2 regions of the Photobacterium sp. NCIMB 13483 genome follow, and region 1 is predicted to be linked to the other one. Evidence: predicted binding sites of a transcription regulator. Region 1 holds the regulator's gene; the other holds the start of a gene.
What was found. The regulator PurR, encoded in region 1, represses purine synthesis genes. The targets are predictions, from matches to a motif close to TNANGNAAACGTTTNCNTNA.
Positions count from the first base shown of each region.

Region 2: C9I86_RS06990 (uracil-xanthine permease family protein) is a predicted target of PurR. The motif match lies at 5,861-5,880, and genes of this name have one in related genera.

Region 1 covers NZ_PYLV01000011.1:2,725-14,775, reverse strand. The annotation lists gene C9I86_RS10445 (hemin ABC transporter substrate-binding protein) at 1-566, shown strand, start outside; gene C9I86_RS10440 (iron ABC transporter permease) at 584-1,621, shown strand; gene C9I86_RS10435 (heme ABC transporter ATP-binding protein) at 1,618-2,409, shown strand; gene purR (HTH-type transcriptional repressor PurR) at 2,789-3,793, shown strand; gene C9I86_RS10425 (TfoX/Sxy family DNA transformation protein) at 4,160-4,747, shown strand; gene C9I86_RS10420 (carboxymuconolactone decarboxylase family protein) at 5,228-5,797, shown strand; gene C9I86_RS10415 (FAD-dependent oxidoreductase) at 5,787-7,937, shown strand; gene C9I86_RS10410 (ABC transporter substrate-binding protein) at 8,069-9,181, shown strand; gene C9I86_RS10405 (ABC transporter permease) at 9,281-10,948, shown strand; gene C9I86_RS10400 (ATP-binding cassette domain-containing protein) at 10,953-11,588, shown strand; gene C9I86_RS10395 (CDP-alcohol phosphatidyltransferase family protein) at 11,609-12,051, shown strand, end outside.
Region 2 covers NZ_PYLV01000006.1:46,456-58,506, forward strand. The annotation lists gene C9I86_RS06970 (Tex family protein) at 1-1,016, opposite strand, end outside; gene C9I86_RS20035 (hypothetical protein) at 934-1,110, opposite strand; gene greB (transcription elongation factor GreB) at 1,176-1,649, opposite strand; gene ompR (two-component system response regulator OmpR) at 2,151-2,870, shown strand; gene envZ (two-component system sensor histidine kinase EnvZ) at 2,874-4,205, shown strand; gene C9I86_RS06990 (uracil-xanthine permease family protein) at 4,291-5,700, opposite strand; gene recG (ATP-dependent DNA helicase RecG) at 5,975-8,056, opposite strand; gene trmH (tRNA (guanosine(18)-2'-O)-methyltransferase TrmH) at 8,059-8,787, opposite strand; gene spoT (bifunctional GTP diphosphokinase/guanosine-3',5'-bis pyrophosphate 3'-pyrophosphohydrolase) at 8,912-11,014, opposite strand; gene rpoZ (DNA-directed RNA polymerase subunit omega) at 11,032-11,310, opposite strand; gene gmk (guanylate kinase) at 11,362-11,988, opposite strand.

The DNA of each region.
Region 1 (12,051 bases):
TAACATTGTTAAAGCAATCGGGAATTGAGGTCGATATTGTTAACGGTGGCGAAACGGTGTCTGATTTACTGCATCGAATCGATCAAGTGGCAGCCTTAACCCAACATTCACAACAAGCGCAGCAGCTTAAACAGACCATAACCACCACAGTAAAAACAATTAAACAAAACAATTCACACCAGACTCAGCCTAAAAAAGTATTGTTCTTAATGATTCATGATGGACGACCAATTAGCGTTGCCGGAAAAAATACCACCGCCGACAGTATTATCACTTTAGCGGGGGCAATAAACCCAGCGGCAGCCGTTGTCGCAAACTATAAACCGGTTTCAACAGAGGCTATTTTACAAATGCAACCCGACATTATTTTACTCAGTAACCGTACAACAGCCTCCATCAAAGACATGGCACAACTTATCAAAAAAATGCCCGTCTTAGAGGCAACCCCTGCGGCAAAAAATAATGCGATTGCCGTGATTGATGGGACGGCATTAATTGGTGGCTTAGGCATCCATAGTATTAATGAAGCCATGCGCCTTAATCATATTTTCTACCCACAATCGTAATCTGAGATAAAGCCATCATGAACGACAGCCGTATTTCACCCCATGTTATTTACGCTATCAGTATTGGGTCATTGCTCTTTGCATTATTAAGCTCAATTGCGATTGGACCGATGGATATCAGTTATAAAGATAGTTTTATAGCGTTATTACCTGGAGACCATCAGCTTGCCGCTCATATTAATCTCGTGATCCATCAAATACGTCTACCACGAACATTATTGTGTATTGCTATCGGGGCAATACTGGCTATTTGCGGTGCTGTTCTACAGGGTTTATTTCGTAACCCCCTCGCAGACCCAGGTATTATTGGTATTTCAGGAGGAGCAGGCCTAGGCGCGGCGTTTGCGATCATTTTGTTTACCCCGTTAATGACGCAATATCCATTATTAATGAACATTGGCGCTGTGCCCTTCTTCGCTTTTTTGGGTGGCGCGCTGAGCACATATTTGGTGTATCACCTTGGCACCGATAAAAACGGTACATCTGTCGTGGTAATGCTATTAGCAGGTGTCGCAATTGGTGCTATTTCTGGTGCTGGTTTGGGGCTACTTAACTATATTGCCGATGATCAAGCGCTACGTGATTTTTCATTATGGTCAATGGGATCACTTGCAGGGGCGACTTGGTCAAGTATCTGTCTTGCCTTTGTGAGCCTCATTGTTATCTATTATTATTGTTATCGCCAAGCTAATGCATTGAACGCCTTTTTATTAGGAGAAGCTGAAGCTCGTCATATGGGTGTTAATGTTCAACATCTAAAGCGCAGTTTAATTATTGTATGTGCTGCTGGTGTGGGGATTACCGTTGCTATTACAGGTCCTATTGGCTTTATTGGTCTGGTGATCCCCCATTTAGGGCGCATGATTTCAGGCCCTAATCATAAAACATTATTGCCAATCTCAGCTATTCTAGGTGCTTTAATTTTACTTGTCGCAGATATGATCGCGCGTAGTGCTTTTGCACCACAAGAACTCCCCGTTGGTATTATTACCGCTATTTTAGGCGCTCCATTCTTCATTTATCTATTGAATAAACAAAAAGGCAGAATCGCATGACGGTAACCTCTGCACGCCCAACTGTCATTTCGGCACGTGATTTGCAATTAACATTGGCAGGAAAAGTATTATTAGATGACTTTAATATTGATATAAAAGCGGGTGAAATAACGGCGCTACTTGGGCCTAATGGCGCAGGAAAAAGCACGTTACTTAAAATACTCTGCGGTGAAATAACACCTGAAAGTGGGCAGGTTACATTTTTTAATCGCGATATTGAAGATTGGCAACGATCTGAACTGGCGTGTCATTTAGGTATTTTACCGCAACACAGTTCGCTGTCTTTCGCCTTTACCTGTAAAGAAGTGGTTGAACTTGGCACTATGCCGCTATGTTTGTCACGCCAAGAAATTGACGATATCACCCTCACAACCATGCGTAATACTGATGTTCTTCATCTTGCACCACGCTTATATCCCACGTTATCAGGGGGTGAAAAACAACGAATCCATTTCGCACGCGTGCTAACACAACTCAGTCAAGCTGATGATAAATGTATTCTAATGTTAGATGAGCCAACATCTGCCTTAGATCTCGCCCACCAGCATAAAACGCTACAAATGGCACAAACCATGGCAGCAAAAGGTGCCGCGGTTATCATCGTATTACATGACCTCAACTTAGCTGCGCAATATGCTCAACGTATGGTCATTATTCAACACGGTAAGATTCAAGCCGATGGATCACCATGGCAAGCATTACAGCCTGAAATAATTAACAATGTCTACGGTTGGAACATTTCCGTACATCCCCACCCTGTTCATGGTTATCCTTATCTACTATCCTAGTATTAAAGTTCATCGTCTTTTTGATTATCTCTTGTAAATTTCAGTAAAATTACTGAAATTTACGATTTTTTGTTGATAGTTATCAAATAATTTACTCCCAGACAATTGAAACGTTGCACTACGCGTAACACTCAGTAAAATGTGAACGCAAGCGATTACACTTGAAAAATATGCAATAATTATAAAGCCGCGAATAAATGCGGCTTTTAGTGTTAATACTATTTAAGTATGCAGTAGACACATTATTGGTGCCAAATTGAATAATTAACGAGAGACTTTACCGAAAAACATTGAATTATATTCATCTCAGTAATTACTCAATTTGGTACCTCACGATTAGCTAGAAACATCTCTAGCACCCATTATTAGAAGAATAAATATGGCAACCATTAAAGATGTTGCACGTATGGCTGGCGTTTCAACTACAACAGTTTCACACGTGATCAATAAAACGCGCTTTGTCGCAGAAGCAACACAGAAAAAAGTACTTGCTGCTGTTGAAGAGCTTAACTACGCACCAAGTGCTGTTGCGCGTAGCCTAAAATGTAATACAACCCGTACAATTGGCATGCTAGTCACTAAGTCAACCAACCCTTTTTTTGCTGAGGTTGTACATGGTGTTGAAGAGTATTGCTACCGTGAAGGTTACACGCTCATTTTATGTAACACTGAAGGTAACCTTTCTAAGCAATATGATTACTTGCGCATGCTTGCAGAAAAGCGTGTCGATGGCTTATTGGTAATGTGTTCTGATCTTGATCAGAAATTACTGGATCTACTTGAGCGTCAAAAAGACCTACCAATGGTAGTGATGGATTGGGGTCCAGAAAGCCCACATACTGATAAAATTCAGGATAATGCTGAGCAAGGTGGCTACATTGCGACTAAGTATTTTATCGATCATGGTCATAGCCGTATCGGTTGTTTATCAGGCCACAACGATAAATCAACGTGTCGTGAACGCCTAAAAGGCTTTAATAAAGCAATGGCAGAAGCAAACTTAGCGGTTAACGAAAACTGGATTCTTGAAGGTGACTTTGAGTGTGATTCAGCCGTTGAAGCTGCTGAGAAGTATATTGCAATGACAGATCGCCCAACCGCCATTTTCTGTTTCAATGATATTATGGCAATGGCACTGATCAGTACTTTTGAACAAGCAGGGTTACGCGTTCCTGGTGATATTTCAATTATTGGCTACGACAATATTGATCTTGCGCCTTACTTCGCGCCACCATTAACAACTATCCATCAGCCAAAGCGTCGTTTAGGTAAAACCGCCATTAAGATTTTAATGGAACGCATGAAGAACAAAGATCATGAACCTCAAATCTTTGAAATGACGCCAGCCATCGTTGAGCGCAAGTCAGTAAAGGATTTACGCTAACACGCCCCCTTTTGATTGAGCCAATATTTTTATTGGCTTTTTTATAGCTAATGAATTTCGCTCGATGATCCTACAAAAAATATCTTATTCTCAAAAACATGAACAAACTCACAGATTCATCAGCTTTAATTAATATTAAAACTTACCTTTTTAAAAGATCGAATATAATAGGTCTTGTAAATACATATAATAGTAAGCAAAAGACTTACAAATTATAAATAATACTTCTATATTGATAATATTATTTATAAAGTGATACATGGATGATTTAGAGTAGGAAAATTCTCTCGTAAATAACTTTAATAATAAGTCAATTTACGACTACTTTAATGTTAGGTGACACTCATTTATTCACCGAGTAGAAGTATGGATAAACCAATATTAAAAAACTCATTAAAATTATTAGACCATTTAGGTAATGTTAAATCGCGTTCTATGTTTGGTGGCTTTGGTATTTTCGCAGGCGAAGCAATGTTCGCACTTGTGGTTAATAATAAACTTCACCTAAGAGCAAACGCTAAAACTGAAGAGGAGTTTCAACAAGCGGGATTAGAACCGTACATCTATAAGAAACGTGGGTTTCCTGTAATAACTAAACATTACGCAATTCTTGATGAATGGTGGGAAGAACCTGAAAAAATAATAGAGCAAGCTAAATATTCTCTTGAAGCAGCACTTGCTGATAAAAAAGCAAAAGAATGTTGCGCGCCAGCTAGGATAAAAGATTTACCTAACTTACGCCTATCAAATGAAAGAATGCTCAAAAAAGCAGGTATTCAAACTATTGATCAACTATACGATCTTGGTGCACTCAACGCCTATAAGGCATTACAAAAAACACAAGAGGCATCATTAAGTTTAGAATTATTATGGGCTCTAGAAGGTGCTATACATGGCCAACATTGGTCTGTAATACCAGAAAGTAGACGTAACGAACTGCTCGCAAAACTATAATAAATATATTCGTCAACTGGCTAAGTGACGCTTAAGAATAAAGAGGCTCAGTGCCTCTTTAATTTATTTTATTCGATATCTGCATATAATCTTTCCAAACTATCCTTACTTGAACCTGCACTTCCTCTGAACACATCTTACTGTGTACATTAATTATACAGCACAATTAAAAATACACATTCCATGAAAAAATAGTTATCCAAGATCCTGTTTATTCTTTATATCGAAAATCATAGATACATCCTTCATAAAAACGTATTTTTAACGTTCTTGAACGAATATTTATCCAATACCACACTAAAGCATCATTCACCACATAAAATGTAACAATTCATACATTCATTATTGTTATTTGTTCTTTGTTATATCTAATAATTTTTTGAATAATAAAAATTTTTGTCATTAAATGAAATACAATATCACTTCCCTCGGTCTTGCTACTTAAGAGTCGATGTGATTCTCATTTAATAAGGACATACCTTGCGTATATTAACCAAAAAAACATTCTCATTATGGGTCAAACCTTTGCTATGGCTTCAAAAACGCCATTTTGGCAATATTCTCAATCCCGCGAAACTATGGGGACAAAAACCAGTGCTTTTCTGGTTAGTGGCTTTGTTCTTTGGTTACCTTGATCGTAAAAAATCACCGATTGATGCAGTGATACGTTCATTAGTCTGTGTACGAGTATCACAACTAAATGATTGTGCTTTCTGTGTTGACGCTAACGGCATGAAATTAGCAGAGCGCTGCCATTCATTAGAAAAAATTAAAGCACTTGCACACTGGCAATCTTCTGATCACTTTTCAGAGCAAGAACAAGCAGTGTTAGCTTATACCGAAGCAATGACTCTTAGCGATCAACATGTCAGTGATGAAATGCTAGCAGCGCTTGCAACATGGTATAGCAGCGATGATATTATTGAATTAACCGCATTAGTGAGTTTTCAAAATTTATCCGCTAAGTTTAATACTGCGCTAGATGTTCCTGCACAAGGTTTTTGCTCATTACCTATTCGGCCTCAACAAAGGAGCCACGATGAAAAGTAATAAACTTTTGTTGCTTACCGTTATATTGGCAATTATTGGCACTTGGTTTTATTTTGACCTTGGCCAATACCTTACCCTTGAAGCGGCTAAACGTGAACAATTAACCCTGCAAGACTATATTATTGAAAATCCAATTACATCTTATATTGGCTTTTTTAGTTTATATATTTTAGTCACTGCTCTGTCTATTCCTGGCGCATCAATATTAACCTTATTAGGCGCAGCTTTATTTGGTTTCTGGGCCAGCCTAATTATGGTGTCTTTTGCCAGTACAATAGGCGCAACACTGGCCTTTCTATCTAGTCGTTTTATTTTACGTGATTGGGTACAAGCAAAATTTGGTAATCGCTTAACAACCTTAAATGATGGCATAAAGAAAGAAGGCGGATTTTATCTGCTAAGTTTACGTTTAATTCCTGTTTTCCCTTTTTTCCTTATTAATCTTTTAATGGGATTAACCATAATTAAAACCCGTACTTTTTTCTGGGTTAGCCAATTAGGAATGTTAGCGGGTACTGCCGTTTATATTAATGCGGGTACTCAACTTGGAAAAATAGATTCACTCAGTGGCATCATCTCTGCCCCCGTTTTATTCTCTTTAGTTCTACTTGGCATTTTCCCATTACTTACAAAATGGATCATGAAAACAATGGCTATTAAAAAACAATACAAACAATGGCAAAAGCCCGCTCGCTTTGATCAGAATCTAGTTGTCATTGGTGCAGGTTCTGGCGGTTTAGTTAGCGCGTACATTGCTGCCGCAGTAAAAGCAGATGTTACTCTTATTGAACGTCACAAAATGGGAGGCGATTGTTTAAATACTGGTTGTGTTCCATCAAAAGCACTTATTCGTGCAGCACATACTGCGGCTGATATCAAAAATGCATCAGCACTTGGTATCGATGCTCACATTGATAATATCGATTTTACACAAGTGATGGGCCGCATTCATAAAGTCATTACTAAAATTGAACCCCATGATTCTATCGAGCGTTACAGTAAGCTTGGCGTAAATTGTATTACCGGTGATGCAACTATTGTCTCGCCATGGGAAGTTGAAGTGAATGGCACCCGTATTACAACCCGTAATATTGTTATCGCAACGGGTGCGCGTCCATTAGTACCAGCCATACCTGGTTTGAATACTGTTAATTACTTAACATCTGATACTGTGTGGCAATTAACTGCCCTGCCTAAGCGATTATTAATCCTTGGTGGTGGCCCTATTGGCTGTGAATTAGCACAAAGTTTTTGTCGATTAGGTGCCGAAGTCACTATTGTTGAAAGATCACCTCAGCTATTAAATCGTGAAGATCGCGATGCTGCTCAATTAGTTGAACAATCGCTTGTACACGATGGCGTTAATATCTTACTGCAACATAATGCTGTTCAATTTGAATCAACGTTTGATGATAATGGTCAACGAATTCAACGTGCCATCGTTGAACATAACAACCAACAAGTTAGCATCGAGTTTGATGCAGTAATGGTCGCTTTAGGCCGTGTTGCAAATGTGCAAGGATTTGGTTTAGAGGAACTCGGCATTACCACAACAGAGCGTGGCACTGTCGCTGTAAACCAATACCTACAAACACAATATCCTAATATTTATGCCGTCGGTGATGTTGCTGGCCCTTACCAATTAACTCACGTAGCTGCACATCAAGCATGGTATGCCGCGGTTAATAGCCTATTTGGTGCCATTAAAAAATTTAAAGTCGATTATTCAGTTATTCCGGCCGTCACTTACACGGCACCTGAATTAGCAAGAGTTGGCATTAATGAAAAAGAAGCGCAAGCGCAAGGGATTGATTATGAAATCACCCGCTATGGATTGGATGATTTAGACCGCGCTATTGCTGATGGTTATGATGAAGGTTTTATTAAAATATTAACCCCTAAAGGTAGCGATAAGATTCTGGGTGCCACTATTGTTGGTCACCATGGCGGTGATTTATTAGCTGAGTTTACGCTCGCAATGCGTCATAACTTAGGGCTAAATAAGATCTTAGGCACGATTCATCCTTACCCAACCATGAGTGAAGGTGCAAAATACACCGCTGGCGTATGGAAACAAGCCCATGCCCCTCAAAAACTGCTTGCTTGGGTCAAAAAATATCACCACTGGATGCGTAATTAATCATTACGCCAATAAGGATATCGATTGTGATAACAGCATTTTCTACTTTAAAAAAGCTGACGTTAACTGCTGCACTGGTCATTGGTAGTGTAACGGCACACGCCAGTGAACAGCATAAAAACGTTAATATTATGCCCACATGGCAACAAACCCTTGCTCAAGCTAAGGGAGAAACCGTCTATTTTAATGCTTGGGGTGGCAGCCAAGAAATAAATGATTATCTGTTATGGGCTAATACCCAATTACAACAGCGTTATGGTGTCACTTTAAAACAAGTTAAAGTGACCGATATAGCGGAAACCACACAACGTTTATTGGCAGAAAAAACCGCAGGCAAAAACAGCGGTGGTAGTGTTGATATGGTATGGATCAATGGCGAAAACTTTCGTTCAATGAAGCAAAATGGGCTGTTGTATGGGCCATTTACGCATCAGCTTCCAAACTGGAAATATGTCAATAAATCACTGCCTATTGATAAAGACTTCTCTGAACCAACTCAAGAACTAGAAGCACCATGGGGTGTTGGCCAACTGGTGTTTATTTATGATCCTGAAACGCTAAAAAATCCACCCAAAAGCTTCAAGGCATTATTAGCTTTAGCTCAGCAACATCCTGGAAAAATTAGCTACCCTAAGCCACCAGAGTTTCATGGAACAAGCTTTTTAAAAGCAGCACTGTTAGAACTCACACCAGACAAAAAAGCATTATATCAACCCTTACAGTTACCTAAAGATCAAGCGCTGTTTGATCGCGTAACAGCACCATTATGGCATTATCTTGATCAGCTCCACAAAGTAGCATGGCATCAAGGAAAGCAATTCCCTGCGGGCACAGCTGAAACGGTACAGTTACTTGATGATCAACAATTATTATTAGCGATCACCTTTAACCCTAATGCGGCAGCTGCAGCCATTGCGAATGGTAATTTAACTGATAAAGCAAAAACTTATGCCTTTAGTGCTGGCGCATTAACTAACATCCACTTTGTTGCAATTCCGTGGAACGCAAATGCCAAAGCCGGTGCATTAGTAGCGATTAATTTCTTATTAAGCCCAGAAGCACAAGCGCACAAAGCTGACACCAATGTGTGGGGAGATCCTACTATTTTAAGTCCGCAGGCGTTTAAACAATTGCCGCCATCATATAACAAACCGAGCTTTACGCCTTACCCTTCAATTGCAGAGCCAAACCCAACATGGCTAGCAGCAATTGAACATCAATGGCAGCTAAGATACGGCAACTAATTTACAGTAACTAACTCACTGTTATATTTATTATAAATTAAGCTAACTTGCATTATGATAGCAAGTTAGCTTTCCTTGTTTGATGTTTATTTGAGCCCTATGTTAGCCATTATATTTGTTGTCACATTATTGCTATTTGCAAGTCCATTGATCATTGGCTTTCTTGGTATGCTTGCACCTGCTTTTGCATGGCTACCAGCATTAAACATGCATCAACCATCGCTATTAGGTTGGCAGCAACTTTTTGCCTGGCCTGATCTTGGTCATTCAATTGCTTTAACACTACTGTCAGGTTTAGGCAGTACATTACTGGCACTATGGTGGTGTTATTTGATATTGCGCCGCTATTGGCTTAGCCCAAAGTGGCAAAAAATTGAACGCTTACTAGCCCCGTTACTCGCTTTCCCTCATATTGCTTTTGTGCTTGGTTTTGGGCTGATGTTCTCATCAACAGGCTGGATTGCCCGTATTTGGCACCATACAGGCCTCGCAGATACTCTTTATCCTGTGCTTATTCATGATAGCTTTGGTTTAGGATTACTGTTTGCATTAGCCATTAAAGAAACACCCTTTTTATTATTAATGAGCATCAGTATTCTAAAACAGCTGGATATAAAACGTCTTTATCAAGCATCTATGAGTCTGGGATACAACCATCAACAAATATGGTACATGGTTATACTGCCGCTATGGCTACCCAAATTACGCTTGGCGATTTTCGCGGTTGCTGGTTACGGACTTGCCGTGGTTGATGTGGCATTAATTATTGGCCCCACTCACCCCAGCACATTTTCAATGCTAATTTGGCAATGGTTTACTGATGGTGACTTAACCCAACTTCCACGCGCAGCAGCAGGAGCATTGTTATTATTTGGTATTGTCATCATTACTTTTGGACTATTACGTTTAATAGAATGGTGGCGATTATCATACGCAACATCATGGCAATATCGCGGCGCAATTCGACACTCAACCCGTCGAATTCCCTCGCCTATTGCCGCTTTTTTTAGTCATGGTTTATTATTGTTACCGTTAATTATGCTGCCTATTTTGGCTGTATGGTCATTTGCTTTACGGTGGCGTTTTCCTGACTTACTCCCCAGCCGTTATAGTGTCCGTTTTTGGCAACAGCAATTTGAACCACTACAACAGCTCATCGGTAACAGTATTTTTCTCGCATTAATCAGCAGCTGTTGTGCCTTAATCATGGTGATTCTTTGCCTTGAATATCGCCAAAAGTATCAACGTGGAATCCCTACAGTACTGATCGCGATTCCAATGGTTGCGCCACAATTATCGCTATTATTTGGTATGCAGACAGCGGTCTCTTTTGTCTCTGGCCACTATTTTTGGCAATGGGTAATTTGGAGCCATTGGCTTTATGTTTTCCCGTATATTTATCTTACGTTAGATGGGCCATGGCGCAGTTATGATCAACGATTAGATCAAACAGCAAGAAGTTTAGGCTTAAATGGCTGGCAAACATGGTGGCGAGTTAAGTTTCCACAGCTAAAACCTGCATTATGGTTAGCCTTTGCGGTTGGCTGTAGTGTCAGTTTGGCACAATATTTACCCACTCAAATGCTAGGCGCTGGGCGCGTATCCACCTTAACCACTGAAGCGGTAACGCTTGCTAGCGGCCAAGACCGACGCATCAGTGCAATTTATGGGCTATTACAAGGATTATTACCTTTGGTCTTTTTTACTATCGCGATGGTATTAGCACAACGCAAATCATCACCCGCTCAAACTCAAATAAGCAGGTAATCTTATGGCCCTTTCTGTTTCACAATTAACCTTACGTCATCGTAATAATAATGTCGTGATAGGCCCGTTAACTTTTGAGGTTGAAGCGGGAGAAATAATGACGTTAATGGGGCCTAGTGGCAGTGGTAAATCCACTATTCTTAGTGCGATTGCAGGTCACCTAGCCCCTGACTTCACAGTCACAGGTGAAATACAGCTTAATAAACAATCAATAACCTCGTTAGCACCTAATATGCGCCATATAGGTATTGTTTTTCAAGATGATTTACTGTTTCCTCACCTTAATATTTGGCAAAATCTCGCGTTTGGGTTACCACAAAATATTAAAGGTAGCCAACGTAAGCACCAAGCGTTAGCCACATTAGACGAATTGAATTTACTCCATTTACAACATCAGCAAGCCCATGAAATTTCCGGAGGTCAACGAGCAAGGATAAGTATGATGCGATTATTATTGTCGCAACCCCAAGCAGTATTACTTGATGAACCCTTTAGTAAATTAGATAAAACCCTACGCGCAGCATTTCGTCAATTTGTGTTTAATCAAATTCAACAACGCAATATTCCGGCATTGATGGTCACACATGACGACGATGATATCCCCCCAAATGGCGATGTTTTACACTGGCCTTGGCAATAAATATTCAAGCAGGACACCACATGCTCGACCGTTACAGTATTACTCTTATACGTCAGCCATTAGCAAAGCTGGCGATGTTGCCTGAAAAATATGGAATTAGTGCTAATCAAATCACCCTCAGCGGTTTTGTGATTGGCCTGTTTGCACTCCCTGCATTAGCCTTTGAGTATTATGGATTAGCACTATTTTTCATTATTATTAACCGACTATTTGATGGCTTAGATGGTGCAGTGGCACGCCGTCAAGGCATTACCGATTGTGGCGGATTTCTTGATATTACGTTAGATTTCTTATTTTATTCTTTGATTCCATTTGGCTTTGTATTAGCCGATCCACAATACAATGCCGTTGCTGGCGCATTCTTGATCTTTTCTTTTATCGGAACTGGCTCAAGCTTTCTTGCGTTTGCAATTATGGCAGGGAAACGCAATATAGAAAGTCCAGTATATAAACATAAATCGTT
Region 2 (12,051 bases), on a different contig from region 1:
CTGCCTGTTCGTAAACCGGGATCAAGTGCTAGTGTGACTCGTGGACCCGCAGGTGCTGCCATTAATAAGTCATGCAGGTTATCAGCAAAAACTTGGATTGCGCCATCTTCAGCTTTTTCACGCAAAACGCTCATAAGCTCAGTTTCCATGTGCATTAAAATCTTAATGCGCCATGTCCAACTGATCACTTGTTTGCGCCATGCATCTGCTGCTTGAGTGCCCAGAGTAACGTTATAATGCTCAGCAATGATGATTTCACAATATGAACTACGAACGGCTTGGTCTTTATTGGGATCAGCATTCAGTGATAGTTGTAGAAAGCCTTCATTACGACCACGGAATAATGCTAACGCACGGTGGGACGGAATATTTTTAATCAGCTCGTTATAGTCAAAGTAATCTTTAAATTTAGCGCCGTCATGTTCCTTACCTTCAATGATACGTGAAGTAAGTTCAGCATAAGTATTTAGTTGACGACGGATTTTTTCAAGTAGTGCTGCATCTTCAGCAAACTGTTCCATCAAAATGGCACGTGCACCATCTAGCACCGCTTTACTATCAGCAAAGCCTTGCTCTGGATTTAAATATTGTTCTGCTGTGGTTTCTGGTGAGTGTTGAGGTTGATTCCATAACAGTTCAGCCAGGGGAGCGATACCAGCTTCAATCGCAATCTGACCTTTGGTGCGGCGTTTTTGTTTGTAAGGCAGGTAGAGATCTTCAAGACGAGTTTTACTGTCAGCACTATTAATTTCAGCCGCTAGTGCAGGCGTGAGTTTACCTTGCTCGGTAATGGATTTTAGAATGACCTGACGGCGGCTATCGAGTTCACGTAAGTAGCCTAAACGTGATTCTAAATTACGAAGTTGAGTGTCATCCAATTCGCCAGTAACTTCTTTACGGTAACGGGCAATGAAAGGCACTGTGTTGCCGTCATCAAGTAAGGTGACGGCCGCATTGACTTGTTCCGTGCGTACATTCAGTTCGGTGGCGATCTGGTGGTTGATAGCGTTGCTCATCCGTTGATTTCTCTTGTTGATCGTTAAGCGTCCATTCTACGGCTGAATCTTGATCTGGCAAGTCAACCGCGGTGAAGAGTGTGTCAGACTGCATAAAGCGAGTCATTTTTTATTGTCTGTTACTAATAATAGCGGGTTGGCGGTTGGTTTCGATGTGATTTAATCATGGTAACGAATACGATTAATAAACCATGTTTTTTTGCCTAGTGGCGTTGGTACTACTGCATCATCGTCAACCTGCTTACTTAATAAAGCGCGCGCCATAGGGGAGTCGATCGAGATGTAATCATTACGGCCATAGATCTCATCAGGGCCCACGATGCGAAAGGTTTTTTGTTCACCCGCCTCATTTTCAATCTCGACCCAAGCACCAAAGAAGACTTTGCCGTCTTGTTGAGGGGAGTAATCAATAACTTTAACCGCTTCTAAACGTTTTCGTAAAAAGCGTACTCGACGATCAATTTCACGTAATCGTTTCTTATTATATTGATAATCCGCATTTTCACTGCGGTCGCCTAAACTCGCCGCCCAAGTCACTTTTTTGGTGACTTCAGGGCGATCTTCACGCCATAAATAATTTAATTCTTGTTCTAATTTATCAAACCCTTCCCGGGTAATTAAATTGGTTCTCATCATTATTCTCAAACAATAGTTTGGCATTGTTCTATCATCGCTAAGGTAAAATAGAAAGCAATAGCACGATAAAATATGACCGTTAAATGGGGGGTAATTCGCTGAAGGAATTAATTGTTAACGGGGCGCGAATCAGTGAAATGTGATCTTGTTTACGTCGTAAATTAATCTCTCAAGTAAAGTAGTGTTCAGAGTTGAATCACCATGCTATAAAGGCATATCAAAAGGGATGTTGTTAGAGATGATGATAATACTAATAACACAATCATGATAATAATTAGCATGTTATAATCATTATTATGCCGTAATTAGTGTGTGTCGGTAATAATTACTCCCCTATAATCAATATAGGCTGTGATAATGTTCACTTCGATTGATTTGGTTGAATGTTCTTAGGCAACCGTGATTGAGGTGAAGATGTTCACCGCTAAATTAAACGTTAGTTATTACGACTGCGTACATTTAGTAACAATACGTTATCGTGATCGATGAAGGTGAAAAATGCAGGAAAATTATAAGATTTTAGTGGTCGATGACGACATGCGTTTACGTGCGTTACTTGAGCGTTATCTTTCTGAGCAAGGGTTCCAAGTACGCAGTGTCGCTAATGGCGAACAAATGGATCGTTTACTTGCACGTGAAACTTTTCACCTGATGGTATTGGATTTAATGTTACCAGGTGAAGATGGTTTATCTATTTGTCGTCGCTTACGTAATGCTAACAATATGCTGCCTATTCTAATGCTAACGGCGAAAGGCGATGAAGTTGATCGTATTGTCGGGCTTGAAGTCGGTGCAGATGATTATTTACCAAAACCGTTTAATCCACGTGAATTACTTGCCCGTATTCGCGCTGTTTTACGTCGTCAAACCATTGAAGCGCCGGGTGCGCCAAGTGTTTCCAGTAAAGTGATTGAGTTCGGTGAATTCCGTCTAAATCTTGGCACCCGTGAAATGTTCCGCGGTGATGCTCCTATGCCACTGACATCGGGTGAGTTTGCGGTATTAAAAGCCCTTGTAACTAATGCACGTGAGCCAATGTCACGGGATAAATTGATGAACATGGCGCGTGGTCGTGAATATTCAGCAATGGAACGTTCAATTGATGTGCAGATTTCACGTCTACGTCGAATGGTTGAAGAAGATCCTAGTCGTCCGCGTTATATTCAAACGGTATGGGGTTTAGGATACGTGTTTGTCCCTGATGGTCGTGAGGCGTAAGCCATGCGGTTATCGCCCAAAAGTACTTTTGCGCGAACACTGATATTATTAGCTGGCTTGTTAATCGCAAGCCAGATTTTTTCATATCTGACAATCGTCAATTACGCGCTACTTCCTAGTATTCAGCAGTTTAATCGTATTTTAGCGTACGAAGTAAAATTGATGCTGAAAGAAAATATTAAGATGGCTAATGGCCAAACCATCTATCTTGATCGTCCTATTCGACGAGAGTTACTTGAAGAATTAGGTGTGACGTTACATGCGCCTAATTCACCCGGTGCAGCAGAATTTCATGATGCCACTCATATCACTTATTTGAGTGAAGAAATGTCGCGTGAATTACATTCGCCGACTGATGTGCGGTTATTGCTTGGTGCCCATAGTTATGTGCTATGGATGAAAACCGATGCGATGCCAAATTTCTTAATGCGTATTCCGTTGTCTGAATTGCAAGAAGATGATTTTTCTCCTTTATTTCGTTATAGCTTAATTATTGCCTTTTTAGTGATTGCTGGCGGATGGTTATTTATTCGTATTCAAAATCGGCCTTTAGTCGAATTGGAGCAAGCCGCGTTGCAGGTCGGACGGGGTGAAACCCCACCACAATTACCAGAACAGGGTGCATCGGAAATTCGCTCAGTAACCAAAGCTTTTAATCAAATGTCACAAGGGATTAAACAGCTTGAAGATGATCGAGCGCTATTGATGGCTGGTGTCAGCCATGATTTACGAACGCCATTAACCCGGATTCGGTTAGCGACAGAGATGATGTCAGCGGAAGATAGTTATTTAGCTGATTCGATGATCACTGACACTGAAGAGTGTAATGCTATTATTAGTCAGTTTATGGATTATCTTAAATCGACTAAAAAACAAGCCGAAGAAGATGTTGATCTTAATTTGCTGTTAGAAGATGTTGCTCATACTGAAGGTAGCTATGGCAATGTTATCGAGCAGCAATTAACGCTGATTCCCGGCACTGTTTCAGTCAATGCTGTTGCCCTTAAACGTGCAGTTGCAAACTTGGTCATAAATGCCCAACGCTACGGTAATGGCTGGGTTAAACTTTCCAGTGGTGCTTCGGCTGATCGTAAGTCAGCATGGTTTTGTGTTGAAGATAACGGGCCCGGTATTGCCCCGGATCAAGTCACTAAGATGTTCCAACCATTAACTCGTGGTGATTCTGCCCGTGGCAGTGAAACTGAAGGTACGGGTTTAGGATTGGCGATTGTGAAGCGAATTGTTGATCAAAATGAAGGTTCAATTTCGGTGCGTAACCGCAGCGATGGTGGCTTAAGAGTTGAGATCAGTTTGCCGTTACATAAATTGAAGTAATCTTCTGTAACGCAGTCAACGTGGTTATTGGTGAAATAAAAACCCGCTTTCATTGTGAAAAGCGGGTTTTTTTATGAGGCAATAATTAGTGTTCGGTTGCGGTTGCTTCATCAATCAGTTCAATCGATTCAGCATGTTCGTTTGGTAAAATAATATTTAATAAAATCGCAGTAATACCGCCAGCAGCCATACCAGAAGAAAGAATACTTTTTACTATCTCCGGTAAGAATTGCAGTATTTCAGGTTTTTGGGCGATGCCTAATCCCATTGAAAACGATAATGCCATGATTAAAATCGCACGGCGATCAAGATGACAGCGTGAAATTATACGAATCCCTGATGCGGCAATGGTGCCAAACATGACAATGGTTGCGCCGCCCAATACTGGCTCTGGAATCAATTGAACCAAGCTTGCTACATCAGGAAATAACCCGAGTAGAACCAACATTCCTGCCACAAAGTAGCCGATATAACGGCTCGCCACGCCTGTTAATTGAATAATGCCATTGTTCTGGCTAAAGGTTGAATTAGGAAAGCTATTAAACACAGCAGCCATGGCTGAGTTAAGGCCATCAGCAAGAACGCCGCCTTTGATTCGTTTTAAGTACAACGGCCCTTTTACCGGCTGTTCAGATGTTTCTGAGGTTGCCGTAATATCGCCAATGGCTTCCAGTGACGTAACCGCAAACACTATCATTAACGGAATCAATAAACCCCAATCAAAACTAAGTCCATATTGCATTGGCATTGGAATTGCGATTAGGGTATCAGATGTGGTGATGTTGGTATTTATCATCCCTAGTGACCATGCAAGCAAAGTACCCGCTGCCATTGAAATGACAATAGATGACACCCGTAAATAAGGATTTTTAACACGGTTGAGTAATACGATAAAGCCTAATACCGTGCCTGCTAACATCAGATTATCAAGGCTGCCAAAGCTACCGTCGGCAATTGCACTGTAACCGCCACCAATCGAGGTTAGGCCAATCTGAATTAAGGTTAAACCGATTAATGTCACCACAATACCAGACACTAATGGCGTAATTATGCGTTGGGCATGTTGTAAAATGCGAGAGATAAACACTTCAGTAAAAGCGGCAAAAATAATGGTCCCAAAAATAGCCGCCATCATGGTTTGAATATCAGCACCGCCAGCTTTAAGGGCTAGGCCTGCACCAATAATAGGCCCCAAGAAATTAAAGCTGGTACCTTGAATTGATAATAAACCAGAGCCAATTGGGCCAAAGGTTTTAATTTGAATAAAAGAAGCTATCCCTGATGCCAGTAATGACATACTGACAATAGTATTAGTATCACTCGCGGGTAAGCCTAGTGATTGGCAGATGATCAACGATGGCGTAATGACCGCAACAAACATTGCCAGTAAATGTTGTGTGGCAGCAAACAACGTTTGTGGTAGTGGTGGCCTATCATCTAAGCGGTAAATAAGGTCAGAATTTTTTGGCGTTGCGCTAGTGTGATGCTGAGTCATACGTGATCCTAACTGGCACTCTGAAATCCATTATTCGCGCTGAATGGGCGATTATTGTGTTGTTGGCGGTGATCTGTGATTGCTGTTACTCAGAACCAAATCAACACTGGCAGAGCGTAAAGTGGCAAAATTTTGTCGCTATTGTAGTGATCTTTTGAAAAATAGCAATCGTTTGCTTTATTTTTAATAATGGCGGCCGCTAGGTCTAAATCTATAAGAGAAAGTGAATCACGGTTAATTACTTTTGGCTGTTATAACCGTGATAAAAGAAGAGTTAAGCGTTAGAGTAATTTTCGCGTTGACCTATCCAACGATCGATAATAGCGCTGGCGTTATCAGGATATTGGTCATGAATATAGCGGGCTAATTTTTGGACTTGAGGAATCAAATATTGGTCGCGAATTAAATCAGCCACTTTAAAATCAGCAATGCCGGTTTGTTTAGTACCCAGTAATTCACCTGGGCCTCGAATTTCAAGATCGCGTTGCGCTATGACAAAGCCGTCACTGCTTTCACGTAATACCGCTAAACGTTTCTGAGCTGTTTTGGTCAGTGGCGCATGATAAAGCAACACACAATGGCTGGCAATTTGACCTCGACCAACACGACCTCGAAGCTGGTGTAATTGAGCGAGTCCAAGTCGTTCGGGGTTTTCAATCACCATTAAACTGGCATTGGGTACATCAACCCCAACCTCGATAACGGTAGTCGCTACCAGTAAATCAATTTCCCCAGCTTTAAAGCTTGCCATAATGGCTTGTTTCTCTTTGGGCTTCATGCGACCGTGAACTAAACCTACTTTAAGTTCTGGCAGTAAGCGCGTTAATTCATCGGCAGTATCTGAAGCGGCTTGTGCTTCTAGTACTTCTGACTCATCGATTAAAGTACAGACCCAATAAGTCTGTCGACCTTCTTGTTGGCATGCGGCACGAATACGTTCAATTATTTGCGGACGACGGCTATCAGGCAACGCTACTGTTTGAATTGGCGTTCGTCCTGGCGGTAATTCATCAATCACCGAGGTATCCATGTCGGCATAAGCCGTCATGGCAAGAGTGCGCGGAATCGGGGTTGCAGTCATGACTAATTGATGCGGGTAACGTCCATTTGTTGCGCCTTTTTCGCGAAGATCAAGCCGTTGATGGACGCCAAAGCGGTGTTGTTCATCAATAATAATCAGCGCGAGGTTATTAAACACTACTTGGTCTTGAAATAAGGCATGGGTACCAACCACCATTTTGGCCTCACCACTGGCAATTTGCAGCAGCTCTTTTTCACGGGCTTTGCCTTTGAGCTTACCTGCCATCCAGCCAACTTTAATCCCCATCGGGTTAAGCCACTGGGCAAAGTTAAGTGCATGCTGTTCTGCTAATAATTCTGTCGGCGCCATTAATGCAACTTGATAGCCATGTTCAATAGCGCGTAAAGCGGCAAGGGCTGCAACCAAGGTTTTACCTGAGCCTACATCCCCTTGTACTAAGCGCATCATTGGCTGTGATTGGTTTAGATCTGCCTCAATATCTGCTACCACTCGTTGTTGGGCGCCAGTGGGCGTAAACGGTAAGCTGGCAAGCAATTGCTGTTTAAGGCTATCTTGCGGTGTTAATGACCAACTTTGATGTTGCTGACTTTTACTACGTAGCGCCAGCATCGATAAATTTTGGGCCAATAATTCTTCTAAAATAAGTCGTTTCTGAGCGGGGTGCTTTCCTGCATCAAGTTGTTCTAATGAGATATCAGCTGTAGGACGATGCATCAATTGTAATGCTTGAGCAAGGGTCATTTGTTGATCGTATAACCCGGTTGGAAGTAATTCTGTTACGGCTGATTTTTCAAGTAGAGCTAAGGCTTGATCGGTTAAATTACGTAATGTTGTTTGGCGTAAACCATCAGTGGTTGGGTATACCGGAGTGAGGGTTTCTTCGACACTTAATTCGGTCGGCTCTGAAAAAAGGCGGTAATCAGGATGAATGATTTCTAATCCAAATTGGCTGCCTTTAATTTCACCATAGGCTTTAACTTGTTTGCCTTGGCTAAAGCTATTTTTCATCGCGGCATTAAAATTAAAAAACTTTAATGTCACTGAGCCTGTAGTGTCGCCAATTTTTACTGTCAACATCTTACGTTTGCCAAATTGAATACTGCAATGGCTAACTTCACCTTGAACCGTTAAAAATTGGCCAGGAGAGACGCGATTAATCGGCCAAATGCGGGTGCGATCCTCATAACGAAGTGGCAAATGAAACAGCACATCTTGAACATTATTAAGCCCAATTTTATGGAGTTTTTCTGCCATTTTTGCGCCAACACCTGCCAGTTCGGTGAGGGCGACAGTGTTGAGGAGTTGTCCGCTCATGGTTAGTCCTTTTTAATTTCGCTAGCTGCGACGGGATGTTTGATTTTCTTCGCTTGCATTGCAGCCCACCATTGTTCATCAGCAACAATTTGGCCTTGATCATCTAATTGTGGGTAAGGTAAGTTTTTCTGTTTAGCGACATTGGCTAATACTGGGTGACCACGCTCAAATAAAATGCGATTGACTACATTGTCATCAAGTAAGGTGGTGGTGCGATCATACATACCTGCATTTTGACGTTGGCGTTGTGCTTCATACAAAATTAATGCACTTGCAACGGAAACATTGAGTGACTGTACCATGCCTACCATTGGAATAATGATGTCTTGGTCTGCCAGTGCTAATGCTTCAGCGGTGATCCCATTTTTTTCACCACCGAGAATAATCGCGGTCGGTTTTGTGTAATCAATCTCACGAAAATCGACGGCAGTGGTCGATAAATTGGTTGCTAGTACCTGCATTCCCTGAGCTTTTAAGGCGCTAATGGCATTGACCATTGTTGTGTGAGTTTCAAGTTCAACCCAATTACGAGCTCCCGCTGAGGTATGACTCAATACTTTCATCGCTTCTTTGGGCCATACGGCATGCACTTTATGAACCCCAACTGCATCGGCGGTACGAATAATGGCAGAGACATTGTTGGGTTTATGGACTTCTTCCATACACACGGTGAGATCAGGTTGGCGAGTGGCTAAGACTTGATGAATTCGTTGAAAGCGATCTGGCGTCATCTGGTTATACTATTTATGAGAATAAGGATGACGTTATAATAATATGGATCGGAATCCAAATACACAAAACGCCCACAAGTGGGCGTTTTATTCATATCATTAACAAGCTATCACGCTGATAGTGCTAATTCTTTTGTCGAGCAACTCGTACTACGTCAGGCATAATACGAATACGACGCATGATATTGGCCAAGTGCACACGGCTCTTGGTCGTCAGGCGAACGGTAATCGTATATAAACGGCCATCTTTTTCTTCGGTCGATAAACCTTGAATATTAGAGCCAGTTGCCGCGATAGTATTGGTTAAATCAGCCAATGCACCTTGGTGATTTTGCATATCGACTTTGAGGTTAGTGACAAACTCTTGTTCAAAATCTTCACTCCATTCAACCGCCATGTACTTATCCGGTTCTTTACGATAGCCCCGAATATTGGCACACTCTTCACGGTGAATAACAAGGCCTTTGCCTGGGCTTACATGGGCTACAATAGGATCACCATGAATCGGATGGCAACAGTTAGCAAAGGTTAGCAAAATACCATCGGCACCTTGAATCGGTAATCGACGATCGCTGTTTTTCGCCGTCAGTTCGTCGGCATTACCCAATAATCGGCGCGCAATAACCACACTCATCAGTTCACCCAAACCAATTTCTGTCAGTAAATCATCGACAGTTTCTAGTTTAAGATCGCTTAATACTTTGGCGATATTCTCTTCCGCAATTGTCTGCATGTTCACACCGCCTAAGGCATGATTCAGTAGACGACGGCCGAGGGTTATTGACTCATCACGACGCATAGTTTTTAAAATTTGACGAATTTTAGTACGCGCACGTGATGTCACCACATAGTTAAGCCATGCGGCATTAGGTCGAGCACCAGGGGCGCTGATAATGTCGATGGTTTGACCATTTTTCAGCGGCTTACTTAATGGATAAGGTTGGCGATCGACGCGAGATCCAACGCAGGTATTACCAATGTCAGTATGCACGGCGTAAGCAAAATCAACCGCCGTGGCACCAACTGGCAATTCAACAATGCGGCCTTTGGGGGTGAAAACGTAAATTTCATCTGGGAAAAGATCAGATTTGACGTTTTCGATAAACTCAAATGAGCTACCGGCGCTTTGCTGTAATTCAAGCAGGCTTTGCATCCAACGTTGGGCTTTAATTTGAGCAGTGGTGCCTGGGGCTTCACCGTCTTTATATGTCCAATGGGCTGCAACCCCTTTATCCGCCATTTGATCCATGTCTTCAGTACGAATCTGAACTTCAACCGGTACCCCATGCGGGCCAACCAGTGAGGTATGCAGCGACTGATAGCCATTGGCTTTTGGAATGGCGATATAATCTTTCATTCGACTTGGGCGTGGCTTGTACAGATTATGTACCTGACCTAATACTCGGTAGCAAGTATCAAGATCATCGACTAAAACGCGGAAGGCGTAGATATCCATGATCGAATGGAAGCGTTGTTCTTTATTCTTCATCTTGTTGTAGATGGAGTATAAATTCTTTTCACGACCAGAAACGACCGCGGTTATTCCCGCATCACTGAGGCGACCCTCAATTTCAGCGTGAATTTTAGTAATGATTTCTTTGCGATTGCCACGGGCTGCTGCGACGACTTGTTTTAGGACGCGGTAGCGGTTGGGATATAACGCTTCAAAGCCAAGCTCTTCAAGTTCAGATTTGATGTTATGGATACCAAGGCGGTGGGCAAGCGGAGAGAAGATTTCAAGGGTTTCACGAGCAATACGACGTCGTTTATCAGGGCGTAAAGCACCTAACGTGCGCATGTTGTGAGTACGATCGGCAAGTTTGATTAGAATAACGCGAATATCATGCGCCATTGCCATGATCATTTTGCGGAAGTTTTCAGCTTGCGCTTCTTTACGATCGCGAAATTTGAGCTTATCGAGTTTAGAGACGCCATCAACCAATTCGGCAACAGTATCGCCAAAGCGGCAGGCTAGATCCTCTTTAGTGACCTCGGTATCTTCAATCACGTCGTGCAGCAATGCTGCCATCAATGCTTCAATATCGAGACGCATTTCCGCCAGAATACGGGCGACCGCAACTGGATGGATAATATAAGGCTCGCCGGTTGAACGAGTTTGGCCTTCATGGGCGTCGCGAGCAACAAGATAAGCCTGTCGAAGCACCTCAATTTGAGGCTCCGACAGGTACTTGGTTGCGACTTCTTTCAGGCTATCAAAAAGATACAATTCGCCTGGTTCCCTGATTAACGGTGATGGTCGCCAGCAATAGCACTTACCGCAGCTAATTCAGCTGCTTCTTGCTCTTGCAGTTCCTGACGCTCGCGAGCATCAAGGATATCTTTAGTAATTAGGCCTTCTTCGATTTCACGAAGTGCAATTACTGTGTATTTGTCGTTTTCTTCAGGAACCAATGGATCCTTACCGCCGGTTTGCATTTGACGTGCGCGGCGAGCAGCAATTTGGATCAGATCGAAACGGTTGCCAATTTTATCAACAGCGTCTTGAACGGTTACGCGTGCCATGGAGGACTCCAGTGGTTATTAAATTAGGAATAGAAAATTGTACAAAATAACTTACTGATCTGCTAGTAGCGCAGTCAACATGCTTCTATATTTAGCAGTTTGCTTGTCTTGCTTCAATCGTTCTGCACGAATAATTGCTTTAAAGTCAATTAACGCGACATCGAAATCATCATTAACGATTACATAATCGTATTCGTTATAGTGTGAAATTTCTGAACGAGCTTCTTCCATACGACGGGCAATAACGGCTTCGCTGTCTTGACCACGGGTATTAAGTCGACGCTCCAATTCCTCTTTTGACGGAGGTAGGATAAATAAGCTCTTGGCGATAGGCATTAGTTTACGGATTTGACGCGCACCTTGCCAATCGATATCTAAAAAGACATCAATGCCTTTATTCAATTGCTGTTCAATCCATGGACGAGAAGTACCATAGTAATTGCTAAACACTTCGGCATGCTCAAGGAATGCACCTTGTTCTACCAAGTCGGTAAATTCTTCTACGCTAACGAAATTGTAATGAACGCCGTTTTCCTCGCCCGGGCGCATGCCACGAGTCGTATGGGACACGGATACTTTCATGTCATAGGTCGGGTTAGTTTCAAGAAGGGCATTAATCAAACTTGATTTTCCAGCACCACTTGGGGCCGACACGATGTATAGAGTACCTTTGCTCATTGCCTATTTTCACTCAGTGATAGAAGGGCGCGAAGATTATCACGATCTGCGCATAATTGAAAT